One region of the Halomonas sp. HMF6819 genome, then DNA from elsewhere that is predicted to be linked to it. Evidence: predicted binding sites of a transcription regulator. Region 1 holds the regulator's gene; each other region holds the start of a gene.

What was found. Region 1 encodes sigma-54, which starts transcription at its own class of promoters, with help from an activator protein. Its sites were predicted from a motif close to TGGCACNNNNNTTGCTNT; they were not measured.
Region 2: a site for sigma-54 is predicted at 1,362-1,379, ahead of urtA (urea ABC transporter substrate-binding protein). Genes of this name have one in related genera too.
Region 3: a site for sigma-54 is predicted at 2,729-2,746, ahead of ACGLWX_RS11760 (amino acid ABC transporter substrate-binding protein). Genes of this name have one in related genera too.

The regions. Positions count from the first base shown of each region.
Region 1 covers NZ_JBIQVY010000001.1:464,635-469,257, forward strand. The annotation lists gene ACGLWX_RS02190 (KpsF/GutQ family sugar-phosphate isomerase) at 1-110, shown strand, start outside; gene ACGLWX_RS02195 (HAD family hydrolase) at 147-677, shown strand; gene lptC (LPS export ABC transporter periplasmic protein LptC) at 761-1,399, shown strand; gene lptA (lipopolysaccharide transport periplasmic protein LptA) at 1,402-1,893, shown strand; gene lptB (LPS export ABC transporter ATP-binding protein) at 1,904-2,653, shown strand; gene ACGLWX_RS02215 (RNA polymerase factor sigma-54) at 2,759-4,171, shown strand; gene hpf (ribosome hibernation-promoting factor, HPF/YfiA family) at 4,253-4,561, shown strand; gene ACGLWX_RS02225 (PTS sugar transporter subunit IIA) at 4,566-4,623, shown strand, end outside.
Region 2 covers NZ_JBIQVY010000003.1:402,218-406,840, reverse strand. The annotation lists gene urtA (urea ABC transporter substrate-binding protein) at 1-1,240, opposite strand, end outside; gene ACGLWX_RS11950 (hypothetical protein) at 1,586-3,115, opposite strand; gene ACGLWX_RS11945 (tripartite tricarboxylate transporter permease) at 3,318-4,623, opposite strand, start outside.
Region 3 covers NZ_JBIQVY010000003.1:359,986-364,608, forward strand. The annotation lists gene ACGLWX_RS11750 (amino acid ABC transporter permease) at 1-355, opposite strand, end outside; gene ACGLWX_RS11755 (amino acid ABC transporter permease) at 371-1,561, opposite strand; gene ACGLWX_RS11760 (amino acid ABC transporter substrate-binding protein) at 1,641-2,666, opposite strand; gene ACGLWX_RS11765 (amino acid ABC transporter substrate-binding protein) at 2,920-3,945, opposite strand; gene speE (polyamine aminopropyltransferase) at 4,048-4,623, opposite strand, start outside.

The DNA of each region.
Region 1 (4,623 bases):
TGCGCCTGATGGAAGATAGCCGTATCACGGCGCTGGCGGTCGTGGATGAACACGAGCGCCCGATCGGTGCCTTACACATGCACGACCTGCTCTCTAGCGGCGTGATTTGATCGACGCTTTTTTCTACTGATGATAACGGAGTTCCCATGGCCGTACCCGACGCTCTCAACGACCGCCTTCGCAACGTTCGCCTGCTCGCCATCGATGTGGATGGCGTGCTGACCGATGGACGCCTCTATTTCCAGGCCGACGGCATCGAGATCAAGGCGTTTCACACCCAGGATGGGCACGGGCTGAAGCTCTTGAAACGCGCAGGCTTCCACGTCGCGCTGATTACCGGGCGCGACTCTCCCATGGTCAGCCAGCGCGCCGCCGCGCTCGGCATTACCCACGTCCACCAGGGGGTCGAGGACAAGCTCGCCACGCTCAAAGCGCTCTGCTCGCGGCTATCGCTGGATATCGATCAGGTGGCCTACTGCGGCGACGACCTGCCGGATCTCAAGTGCATCAAGCGCTCAGGCGTCGGCATCACCGTTCCCAACGCGCCGGACTACATGCACACCCACGCCGACTGGATCACCGATTCGCTCGGCGGTCACGGCGCGGTACGCGAAATCTGCGACACGCTGCTGATGGCTCAGGGCCATTGGGACGCGGTGATGGATACCTATTTATAATCCTTCGGCAGCGAGTATCACACGCGCCATTCACCGGCTCTCCTCGACGGAGGCCGCCCTTGAAACGACCCTGAGGTAACGCGATGCCGGGCTCGACGGCAAGACGGATCAAAAAGCGCCTTTGGCTTCCCGCCCTGGTCATCGCCTTGGGCGCTTGGCTTGTGTGGCTGGACCCGGGCGGCCCGGCCACCGTCGCGGTCGATCCGGACGTGCAGCGCGAAGAGCCTGGCCACGTGCTCGAAAACGCAAGGCTGACGCTTTTCAACGACACCGGCGGCGTCTCCCAGCGTCTTGACACGCCGCGCCTGGTACACACGCCCCAGCGCGCGCTGACCGAGATCGAGGCGCCGCGGGCAACGCTTTATGACAGCGAGCAGCGCCAGTGGCTTGCCAGCGCCGATCACGGCACGCTGCAAAACGAGCGTCAGACGCTGATCATGGAGGGCAACGCCCGGCTGCTCGCCCCGGACGAAGGCTGGCAGCTCGATACCGAGCGCCTACACTACGAGGGTCTCGAGCGTCACGCCTATACCGAGGCGCCGGCGCTTTTGCAGCAGCCGCCCCAGCGCATGAGCGCAGAGCGCATGGATGTCTGGCTCGATGAAAGCCAAGTACGCATGAGCGACAACGTGCGCGGCACGCATCCGCCGGTTCAAGCGCGACAAGCCGCCGACCCGACACCTCAGGACCCTACCGTTTCGGATTCCACCTTGCAGGAGTAGTTATGCACGCTTATTTACGAATCGCACTGCTGAGTCTGGCCCTGCCGCTGACCGCCCAGGCGCAAACCAGCCAGGCGCCCGTCGAAGTGGAAGCCGACCGGCTCGACCTCGACCAGCGTGCGGGCACCGCGGTCTATTCCGGCAACGTCAATATTCGCCAGGGCGAGATGCAGATTCGCGGCGATCGCGTAGAGATCACGCGCAACGATGCCGGCGAGCTCTCCCAAGCCACCGCCACCGGCGAGCGCGCCTACCTTCGCAACCAGCTCGAAGGCGAGCCGGCGCCAATGGAAGGCTGGGCGCGGCGAATCATTTATCACGTCAGCGAGCGCCGGGTCGAGCTGATCGACCAGGCCGAGCTCACCCAGCGCAGCGACCGCTTTCAGGGCGGGCGGCTCGAGTATTTCATCGATCGCGAAGTGGTTCAGGCGCGCTCTGACGTCAGCGGCGGTGAAAACCAGCGCATTCGCATGACGCTGCAGCCGGCGCAATAGGAGAGTCACCGTGTCGAGCACCCAACCCGAAGCGGTCAAAACGCTTCACGCCCGCCATCTGGCCAAGAGCTACAAACGCCGCCGGGTGGTCAAGGATATCAACCTGGAGATCACTCAGGGCAGCGTCGTGGGGCTGCTCGGCCCCAACGGGGCGGGCAAGACCACCTCGTTTTACATGATCGTCGGGCTGGTCAAGGCGGATGCCGGAAGCGTAGGTATCGACGAGCTGGATTTGACCCGAGCACCGATGCACGAGCGCGCCATCGCCGGTATCGGCTACCTGCCCCAGGAGGCGTCGATCTTTAGAAAGCTCTCGGTGGCCGACAACATCATGGCCATTCTGGAGACGCGCAAGGAGCTGGACCGAGCCGCCCGCCAGGCGCGTTTGGAGCAGCTGCTGGAAGATTTTCACATCACCCATATTCGTGACAATCTGGGTATGAGCCTTTCCGGCGGCGAGCGGCGCCGAGTAGAAATCGCCCGGTCGCTGGCCACCGATCCGGCCTTCATCCTGCTCGACGAACCCTTCGCCGGGGTGGACCCGATTTCGGTCGGCGAGATCAAGTCGATCATCCTCGCGCTCAAGGCGCGCCATATCGGCGTGCTGATCACCGACCACAATGTCCGCGAGACGCTGGATATTTGCGACATCGCCTATATCGTCGGCGACGGCCACATCATTGCAAGCGGTAACGCCGAGGCGATTCTAAACGACCAGAAGGTGCGCGAGGTCTATCTGGGGGCGGATTTTCGTCTCTAACTCGGTGACAACCATAAAGTTCCGGTTAGTGGCATATTTATTGCACTTGCGTCGAACTCCGTCTCGCTCTAGTGTGGAGCTTTACGAGTAACGAGTGGTTCTTCGATGGTCATGAAAGCTTCTCTACAGCTGCGCGTCGGTACGCAGCTGACCATGACACCGCAGTTGCAGCAGGCCATCGCCCTGCTGCAGCTCTCGACGTTGGACCTGCGCCAGGAGATCCAGCAGGCGCTCGACGCCAACCCGCTTTTGGAGCAGGAAGACGAGTTCGGCGAAGAGAAAACCCTGGAAACGCCGGAAACCGAGTGGGAAGAGAGCATCCCCCAGGAGCTTGCCACCGACAGCGAATGGTCCGACACCTACCAGGACATGGCCGCAGGCGGTAGCGGCGAAGGCCCGGATTTCGAGCGCCAGGCCGCAGGGCAAAGCCTCCAGGGGCACCTGTTGTGGCAGTTGGCGATGACGGATACCAGCCCCCGGGACTACGCCATTGCCGAAAGTCTGATCGATGCGCTGGACGCCAACGGCTATCTGACCCAACCGCTTAACGACATTCGCGAAGGCCTCAAGGCCCAGGGTCTCGATGGCCTGAGCCAGCGGGAGGTGGAAAACGTCCTGCTGCGCGTGCAGCAGTTCGAGCCCACTGGCGTGTTCGCCCGCGATTTGCGCGAGTGCCTGTTGCTTCAGCTGGCGGCACTCGCCGACGACACCCCGCTTCTGATGCAGGCGCGGCGCCTGGTGCGTCAGTTTCTAGAGGCACTAGGCAAAAACGACCTGCGCCTATTGAAACGCCGCCTGAGCCTAGACGACGAGCAGCTCGACGACGTCGTCCGGCTAATTCGAAGCCTCGACCCGCGCCCGGGCAGCGCCTTCGGCGCCACCAACCAAAGCTACATCACCCCGGATCTGGTGGTTCGCCACGACCAGGAAGGCTGGCATCTCGAGCTCAACCCGGAGGCGCTGCCCAAACTGCGTGTGCAGCCGGACTACGCCAGCCTCATCAAACGCGCCGACAAGAGTCAGGACAACCAGTTTTTGAAGGAGCACCTGCAGGAGGCGCGCTGGCTGATCAAGAGTCTGTCGAGTCGAAACGACACCTTGCTTCGCGTTGGCCGCGAAATCATCACTCGTCAGATCGGCTTTCTCGAGCGCGGTGAAGAGGCGATGAAGCCGCTGATTCTCGCCGATATCGCCGAAGCGGTGGAGATGCACGAATCGACGATCTCGCGGGTAACGACGCAAAAATATATTCACACGCCCCGCGGCGTGTTCGAACTCAAGTACTTTTTCTCGAGCCAAGTCAGCGGACAGGATGGCGGCGACAGCCATTCCAGCACCGCGATCCGCGCCCGGCTCAAAAAGCTGATTCAAGAGGAAACGCCGGGCAAACCGCTGTCGGACAGCCACCTGGTCACGCTGCTTGAGGCCAACGGCATCAACGTGGCCAGACGTACCGTGGCCAAATACCGCGAAGCGATGGGCATTCCCTCCTCCAGCGAGCGGCGCCGTTTACGTTAAACGGGAAACTTGCCGGCAGGGCTTTGCAATGACGGAAAAAGGGTTACAATCGAAGAACAGTCCTGGATTAGGAGCACGTCGATGCAAGTGAACATTACCGGTCATCACCTGGAACTGACAGACGCCCTGCGTGACTACGTCAACGAGAAACTCGAGCGTATCGAACGCCATTACGACAACATCACCACCGTGCACGTGACGCTGTCGATCGAAAAGGAGCGTCAGCAAGCCGCCTGTACGCTGCACGCTTCCGGCGCCGACGTACACGCCGAAGCTCAGGACAACGACATGTATGCCGCCATCGACGCCCTGGCCGACAAGCTCGACCGCCAACTGGTAAAACACAAGGAAAAAGCACAGGCCCGCGCCCAGGGCGCTGGCGTGCGTTAATTCAATGACCCTGGAAACCATACTCCCCCCGGAGCGCGTGCTGTTCGACGTCCCCGGGGGCA
Region 2 (4,623 bases), on a different contig from region 1:
TGAAGTTGCCGCACTCCATGGGCTTGCGCCAGTCAGCGATCAGATCGCGGGAGCCGGGCAGATAGTCGGACCAGGCGTCGCCGGCAACCGTCGACGGCGTTTGCCAGACGATGTCGAACTGACCGTTGTCCTGGATCTCGCCGATCAGCACCGGCTTGGTGATGTGGTGGTTGGGCATCATGGCCGCATAGCCGCCGGACAGGTTCGGCACGGTGACACCGATGATGGCGTCCTTCACCGCGTCGACATCCACCGTGCCCGCCTTGCGCACCGCTTCCGCCCACATGTTGAAGCCAATGTAGTGGGCTTCCATCGGGTCGTTGGTCACCGACATCTCATCGCCGGTATGATCGATCCAGGCATCGATGAAGTCGTAATTCTCGTCGGTGTCCACGCTCATGAAGTAGTTCCAGGCCGCCAGGTGGCCAACCAGCGGGCCCGTATCGATCCCGGAAAGCTCCTGCTCGCCTACCGAGAAGGCGATGACCGGAATGTCGGCGGCGTCGATGCCCTGGTTGGCAAGCTCACGGTAGAACGGCACGTTGGCGTCGCCGTTGATGGTCGAGACGACCGCAGTGGGCTTGCCCTCTTCGCCGAAGCGGCGAATTTCCGAGACGATGTTCTGCCAGTCCGAATGGCCGAAGGGCGTGTAGTTGACCATGATGTCCTCTTCCGCCACGCCGTGCTCGTCCTGCAGGTAGGCTTCCAGAATGCGGTTGGTGGTGCGCGGATAGACGTAGTCGGTGCCGACCAGGGCGAAGCGCTCGATGCCGACTTCGTTGATCAGATAATCGACGGCGGGAATCGCCTGCTGGTTGGGCGCCGCGCCGGTGTAGAAGACGTTCTCCGAGGACTCCTCGCCTTCGTACTGCACCGGGTAGAACAGCAGGCCGTTGAGCTCCTCGACCACCGGCAGCACCGCCTTGCGCGAAACGGAGGTCCAGTTACCGAAGATGACGTCGACCTCTTCCTGAGCCAGCAGCTCTCGGGCGCGCTCGGCGAACAGCGGCCAGTTGGAAGCCGGATCGACGACCACGGCTTCCAGGTCGCGACCAAGCAACCCACCCGCTTCGTTCTGCTGCTCGATGAGCATTTCGACGGTGTCTTTCAGCGTCGACTCGCTGATCGCCATGGTGCCGGAGAGCGAGTGCAGGATACCGACCTTGATCGGGTCGTCGCTTTCCTGGGCAACGGCTTGGGTACCGGCGCCCAGAACGGCGGCGGCCACGGCGGTGATCATGAAACGGCGAGAGAGAGAATGCGTTGGTTGGGCCACTTGAGTCTCCTTGCGCCCCCTACAGAGGGCTCGTTATTTGAGCGCAGAACCTTCGGGCAAACGCCCAAAGGTATCGCTCATAACGTTTGCAAGGCATGCGCCAAACTAAAGCTTTCCACCATTAAACAAGCAATATCATATGCTTAAAAACAATGAGGAACGCTTAATCAAACCCTTGCGCACCAGACTGGCGCGCGCAACTCCCCGCCAAGCACGTTTTCGATGCACCAAAATAACCGTCCGCACCAAAACGATTCTTTTCAGCGGTGCCTTTTCGAACGTAAAGCAGGCACCGTTGAAGCGAGTCGGTTACTCTTTCCCATCGCGGTTAAACTCCACGACGTGCGTCGCCGCTGGCGCGTCTTCGAACTGATCGACCCATAGATCGACTTGGGTGGGCATGGAGGAGAGCACGATGCGCCGCCCTTCAGGGTGCGCCGACGCCAGTTGGCGATTCCGACTTTCGCCGGGCGTCAGCCAGCTCGGCCCCCGCTCATAGGCGTACACCCGGCCGGTTACTTCCTCATCGCTGGTGACTCTCCAGCGAGTGCGATCCTGGGGCGAGCCCGTTACTACTAACTCCGCCCTACCCTCTGGCAAGGGCCTGATGTCCGCCTCGATTTCATCATGGCGCACGTGAGCCACCCCTTCGTCATCCGGAACGAGCGTCAGGTGCTGGCGGGTGGCCGGTCGCCACTCAATGTGCGCCGTCGCCGTCTCGATACGACCGAGCAGCTCTCGGGTGTCCGTCAGGGAGAGCGCTTGGACAGCAAATGACGAAATGACGCCGTCGGCAGTATCGGTGACCGTCATCGGCATGAGGATGGTCTGCACGTCGACCGGCTCGCCGGAAGCATCCTTCAATTCAAGTTCGGTGACTTTCAGATGTCCGATAGCGTCGGGCGTCTGCACTGACTGGCGCAGCTCTAACAAAAGATAGTTCTCCCCGACATCTAGCGAGCTTGTTGCGTCGAAAACGACCGCTTCGCTGGCCGGCTTTGCGCCCCGACCGTCACGTAGCCCGGCCTCCCACGAACCAAAATATAGCATGCTGGTATAGTAGGGATTCGCCATCTCCTCCTGTGCCTCCAGCGGAACGAAGGCCGTTGTTCGAAAAAGCGATTCGGCCGACGTATCGACCGAGGGCGAAAGCGCTGTATGCGTGGTCACTACCTGGTTCTGAATCCAACCCGTTGTTCGATCGAGCTTGACCAGCCCCGCCAGAGAAGTGCCCGCCTCCTCGGCGACGATATCGATATAGGCATACTCCGGTGTCACGTCGAGCACCTCGAACCGCGCGTTTTCCAGCCCGGCAAATGGAGCGGTCGTGCTCCACCCCGGTTCGAGCTCCAGCGCCACCGGCAGCACCGGAACGGCCTGCTGGTCGAGCAGCGGCTCACCAAGCTCGCTCGGCATGTCGGAAGCACCAGCAGCGTCTGATGGGGGCGCTTGAAGACCGCCGACGGCCGCACCATCGCGATCGAGCGTGATGTCAAAGCCCTGTTCGAGCCAGACACGGGCGCCCGCCCACTCACCGCCGGTTGCAGTGTCGACTCGTTCACCGTTTCCTAGGGTCACCAACCAAAGCGGCTTAACCCGAAGCAAAAACGCGTCGCTCTCTGGCCCATGCATCGGGCTTTCAATACGAAACCGCGCCGCCTGTGCAATGACGCTCACCTCGCTCTCCAGAGGCTCTTCGCCCTCGACGCTCGTCGTACTGGCCAGGCCTATCTGGTACGCCCGAGAGTCTGCATTGGAGGGTGCCAACACTGTGGGCGCGGCGTTAGCGGACAGCGCTATTGTGGATAGCGCCAACAGGACATAAAGCGGCAGTTTCACGGTAGCTCCCAAAAGCGATAAGGATCAAACGTCAAATATTAACGATTACCCCTTGGAGGCGCCATTGCCGTGGGCTTTCATCAAACCAAACCGGGAATCAAAAAAGGCGCCCCGAAGGGCGCCAGCAGAAAGGAACGGTCCTGGCCGGGAACGGGAGCAATCAGCGCTTGCACATCCCGCTTTACAGCCTCGAGCAACTGGATCAATCGCTCTCCGGAGTGCCCTTTTCGATAGGCTTTTGCATGCGCCTACGCAGCAGCGGGCCCAGCAGATACGGAAGGATCAGCCCTACCCCGGCGAAGACCCACAGGCCGATTGCCAGGCCGCTGTCCCACAGGATCATCCAGTCGCCGTCGGAAATTTCCATGGCGTGGCGCAGATTCTTCTCCATTTCCGGGCCCAGCAGCAGCCCCAGAATCACCGGCACCAGCGGTATCTCCAGCTTGCGCAGAATGTAGCCGCCCACGCCGAAGGCCACCATGAAGTAGAGGTCAAACGTCGTGTTGCTGATCGAGTAGATCCCCACGAACGCCACCATTGTCACCACCGGCAGCAGGTACATCGGCGGAATCGACAAAAGCTTCACGAAAATGCCCACCAGCGGGATGTTGAGCAACAGCAGCAGGAAGTTACCGATCAACAGCGCCGCAATCACGCCCCAGACGATATCGGCGTTCTGGGTGAACATGAGCGGGCCGGGGGTGATGTTCAGCGAAATCAGCAGTGCCAGCAGTACCGCGGTCGTGCCACTACCGGGCACGCCAAGGGTCAGCATGGGCACTAACGCGCCGCTCGAGGCGCCGTTGTTACCTGCCTCCGGGGCGGCTACGCCGCGCGGGTCGCCCTGGCCGAAATGGCCCTTCTTGCCGACCACCTTCTTTTCGAGGGTATAACTGATGAAGCTACCCAGGGACGCGCCGGCCCCCGGCAATACGCCAGCGATAAAGCCCAGCACGCCACCGCGCAGGCTGGTGGGGAGGATATCGCGAATCTCACGCCAGCTCAGCGCAAGCTTGTTGACCTTCATGTTCTCCTTGCCACCGCCGGCGCGCTCCTCGATGAAGAACAAAAGCTCGGAAATGGCGAACAGGCCGACGATGGCGATGATGAAGTCGACGCCCTCGAAAAGCTCGAGCACACCGAAGGTATAGCGCTGCACCCCGGTGTTATCGATGCCCACCGTGGCGATCATCAAGCCCAGACATGCCGCGACCACCGTTTTGACCGGGTTCTTGCCGGTGATGCCGCCCAGGGTGGCAAACGCCAGCATGAACAGCGCAAAGTACTCCGCCGGGCCAAACGTCAGCGCAAATTTGGCCAGCAGCGGCGCCAGCAAAATCAGGCCCACGGTTGCGACCAGGCTGCCGATGAAGGAAGCAATGGCGGAGATCGCTAGCGCCTCGGCGGCCTTGCCCTTCTGGGCCATGGGGTAGCCGTCCAGGCAGGTCATCATGGCCGGCTCGTCGCCGGGAATGTTGAGCAGGATCGACGAGATACGCCCGCCGTAC
Region 3 (4,623 bases), on a different contig from region 1:
GGCGCGGAATGGCAAGCCAGGCAATCAGCGCGAAAAAGCCGACGAAGACGATGTTGGCGCGCCAAAGCTCCGAGCGCGGGTAGAGCCCGTAGATGAACTGGGTAAAGCGCGCCTTGACGAATACCCAACAGGCGCCTTCGCGGGTGCAGTCCTCGCGCGTGGTACCGACCCAGTTGGCGTCGATGATCGCCCACTGCACGGTGGGTACCACCAGCAGGTACAGCACGTAGAGCCCGACCAGCGTGAACAGCGTATTGACCGGGCCGTTGAAAAGATTGCCGCGCAGCCACGCCATCGGGCCAATGGTGCTTTTCGGCGCCGGGCGCTGGTCGATCATGGTTTTATTGTGAATCATGGGTGTCATCCTCGCCTAGCGTTCGACCAGCGCCACGCGGGCGTTGAACCAGTTCATGAACATGGAAACCGTAAGGCTGATGGTCAGATAGACCGCCATGGTCATGGCGATGACCTCGATGGCCTGGCCGGTCTGGTTCAGCGTGGTACCGGCGAACACCGATACCAGATCCGGATAGCCGATGGCCGTCGCCAGCGACGAGTTCTTGATCAGGTTCAAATACTGGCTGGTGAGCGGCGGAATGATCACTCGCATCGCCTGAGGCACCACCACCAGCCGCAGAATCAGATTGCGCGGCAGGCTCAGCGCCTGAGCGGCTTCGGTTTGGCCGTGGGAGATCGCCTGGATACCCGAGCGCACGATCTCGGCGATGAACGAGGCGGTGTAGATCGAAAGCGCCAGCCACAGCGCCAGAAACTCCGGAATCACCGTCACGCCGCCGCGGAAGTTGAAGCCGCCCAGTGCCGGCACGTCCCAGGTGATCGGCACGCCGGTGGCGAGCAGCACCAAAAGCGGCAGGCCAATCAGCAGTAAAAGCGCTATCCAGTAGGCGGGCAGGCGCTTACCGGTGGCCTCGTGGCGGCGCTTGTTCCACACGAGCAATGCAATACTGGCGACGATCGCGACCAAAAAAGCAGCGGGAATCAGCCCGAAGCCGGACTCGAACAGCGGCTTGGGCAGGTAGAGCCCGCGCACGTTCAAGAAGATGACCTCGCCCAGCGACACGCTATCGCGGGCGCCGGGGAGCGTGCGCAGTACGGCGAAGTACCAGAAAAAGATCTGCAGCAGCAGCGGGATATTACGAAAGGTCTCGATGTAGGCGGCGGCCAGCTTGGCGATCAGCCAGTTGGGCGAGAGCCTGGCGATCCCGACGACGAAACCAATGATGGTCGCCGCGAGCACGCCAAGCCCGCCCACCAGCAGCGTGTTGAGCAGCCCGACGAAGAAGGTGCGCCCGTAGGTGCTCTGCGAGGAGTAGTCGATCAGGCTCTGAACGATGCCAAACCCGGCGGTGTTGTCCAGAAAGCCGAAGCCCGTGGTGATGCCGCGGGCGGCCAGGTTCTGCTGGGTGTTGCCCACGATATAGAGCAAAAAGACGGCGACGGCCGCTACCACCAGCACCTGAAAAATGAGCGCGCGCTTGGCGCGGTCTCGCCAGAAGGGGGGCTTGTGGCCCACCGGGCGAGTGGTTGGTCTTGCTGACATGAAGGCGTCTCCGCGATACGGCAGAATCGATCAAACGGCCCGCCGGGCGATGCGCGGCGGGCCGGGTCTTGCGAGACGCTTAGCGAATCGGCGGTGCGTAGTGGAAGCCGCCCTGGTTCCACAGCGCGTTGATACCGCGTTCGATCTCAAGCGGTGAGTCCATGCCGACGTTACGGTCGTAGATCTCGGCGTAGTTACCGACCTGGCTGATGATGTTGTAGGCCCAGTCGGCTTCAAGACCCATGCCTTCGCCGTAGTTGCCATCCTGCCCCAGGATGCGTGCGACGTCCGGGTTTTCGCTGTCCATCATGTCGTCGACGTTTTCAGAGCTAATGCCGTACTCTTCGGCGTTGAGCATCGCAAACAGCGACCACTTGACGATGTTGAACCAGGTGTCGTCGCCCTGGCGCACCACCGGGCCCAGCGGCTCTTTCGAAATGATGTCCGGAAGAATGACGGCGCCTTCCGGGTCGTCGAGCTGAATGCGCAGCGCGGCCAGCTGGGAGGAGTCCGAGGTCAGCACGTCGCAGCGCCCGGACTGGAAGCCGCCAACGGTTTGCTCTGAGGTATCGAAAACGATCGGGTCGAAGGCCATGTCGTTGGCGCGGAAGTAGTCCGCCACGTTGAGCTCGGTGGTGGTGCCGGATTGAATACAGATTGCCGCGCCGTCGAGTTCATCGGCGCCGCTGAGCCCCAAGTCGCGGTTGACCATGAAGCCGATGCCGTCGTAGAAGGTGACGCCGGCGAAGTTGAGGCCCAGCGTCGTGTCGCGGGTGGTGGTCCAGGTGGTATTACGCGACAGCACGTCGACTTCGCCGGACTGCAGCGCGGTGAAGCGCTCGACGGCGTTGAGCGAGATGTAGTTGACCGCGTCGGCATCGCCCAGCACCGCGGCGGCCACGGCGCGACAGATATCGACGTCGAGCCCCTGCCACTCGCCGCTATCGTTGGGGGCTGAGAAGCCCGGCAAGCCGTCGCTGACGCCACACTGCACGGCGCCTCGTGAGCGCGTATCTTCCAATACGTCCGCCTGAACGCTCGCTACACCGGATAGGGTGAGAGCACCGGCGGAGGCCAGCAGTACCGCGTTTTTTTTATTGAACATGGTGTTTCCCGTCCTCGTTATTTGAATATCGTTATAGGCATCGATCTACGACACCCATAACGCTAGCAAGGAAGATGCCAGAAAGGGCCTGTCGACTCATTCAGCGCTTTTCAACGCAAAAGCGCCAACGTTATGACCAAAGTTGTGCTGTAAAACGGTGCGCAATCGGCTACGCGTTGCCCACTTTTAGTGCGGCTTCCAAACGCTTGTTTGAAATTCGCTCAGTAAAAACAGTCAAATAGCGCCGGCGCGCCTAGCGAATGGGCGGGGCGTACTGCAAACCGCCATCTTTCCATAGCGCGTTTAGCCCGCGGCCAATATTAAACGGTGAGCCCACGCCAACGCTGCGATCGAAGGCGTCGGCGTAGTTACCGACCTGCTTGATGATTTGATATGCCCAGTCCGCGTTAAGCCCCATCCCCTCGCCAAAATCGCCGTCGCGGCCCAGAAGACGCATCACCTCAGGTGAGTCATCCTCGAGCATTTCGTCGACGTTGGTTTGGCTCACGCCCAGCTCCTCGGCGTTGAGCAGCGCATAAAGCGACCACTTGACGATGTTGAACCACTGATCGTCACCCTGGCGCACCGCCGGGCCCAGCGGCTCTTTCGAAATGACCTCGGGCAGCACCACCGCCATGTCTGGGTCGGCAAGCTGCATGCGCTGGGCGTAAAGCTGCGAAGAGTCCGAACTCAGCACGTCGCAGCGACCCTCTTCGAAGCCGATGATCGACTGTTCCGGCGCGTCGAATACCACCGCCTCGAACGCCATATTGTGGCGGCGGAAATAGTCGGCCAGGTTGAGCTCGCTGGTGGTGCCGGACTGGGTGCATATCGCCGCCCCATCGAGCTCGCGGGCGCTCTGCACGCCCAGGTCGCTTGCCACCATGAACGCTTGGCCATCGAAGTAGCTCACCCCTGTGAAGTGAAGGCCAAGCGTGGTATCACGGCTCGAGGTCCAGGTCGTGGTGCGAGCGAGCACATCGACCTCGCCGGACTGAAGAGCGGCGAAGCGCTCGACGGAATCGAGCGGCACGAACTCGACGCGCGCGCCTTCGCCGAGCGCGGCGGCGGCCACCGCCCGGCAGATGTCGGTATCCAGCCCCCGGTAGGTGTCTTCATCGTCCAGCGCCGAAAAGCCGGGCTGGGCGGCGTTGACCCCGCAGCGCAGCGCCCCGCGCTCCTTGACCGTTTCGAGCGTGCTGGCCATCGCAAGCCCCGGGAGTAACAGCCCCGCCGCCAGCACGCCGGCCACACCGCGGTATCGGTATTGATTGTTCATTGTTATTGCCCTCTCTGGTTGGGGGTCGTGCGATCTGCAAAAAACCACCAAAAAGGCCGGGCAATGCCCGGCCTCGTCAACGTGCTGCCCGTTCGATGAGCGCTAGGCGAAGGCGGCGCGCATGAAAGGCGGCAGCGCCAGGGCGCCGCGATGCGCCTCTACCGTGTAGTACTGTAGCGGCATTTCGTGGCCGGCGGCAGCCTCTTCGCGGAAGGTTTCAACGCTTACCCCCTTGCCGGCCAGCGTCACGCTCCACCAGCCGGACGGGTAGACCGGCTGCGGGAAGGGCAGGGTGGCCACGCTTTCAAAGCCCGCCGCCTGCATGTCCGTGCGCAGCTCGCGAATGATCGAGCCCGAGTGATAAAGCGGCGATTCGCTTTGCTGCACCAGTACGCCGCCGGATTTGAGAATCCGGTGGCAGCGCTTCAAAAAGTCGGTCTTGAACAGCCCTTCCGCCGGGCCGACCGGGTCGGTGGAGTCGATGATCAGAACATCGATGCTTTCGTCCTCGGCATCATCGACCCACTTTACGCCGTCGGCGAACAGAAGCTCCGCGCGCGGATCACTATTGGATTCGACCAGCGCCGGGAAGAAGCGCTCGGAGGCTTTGGTGACTTCCTCGTCGATATCGATCTGGGTGACCTTCTCGACGTCTTCGTGGCGCAGCACTTCTTTTAG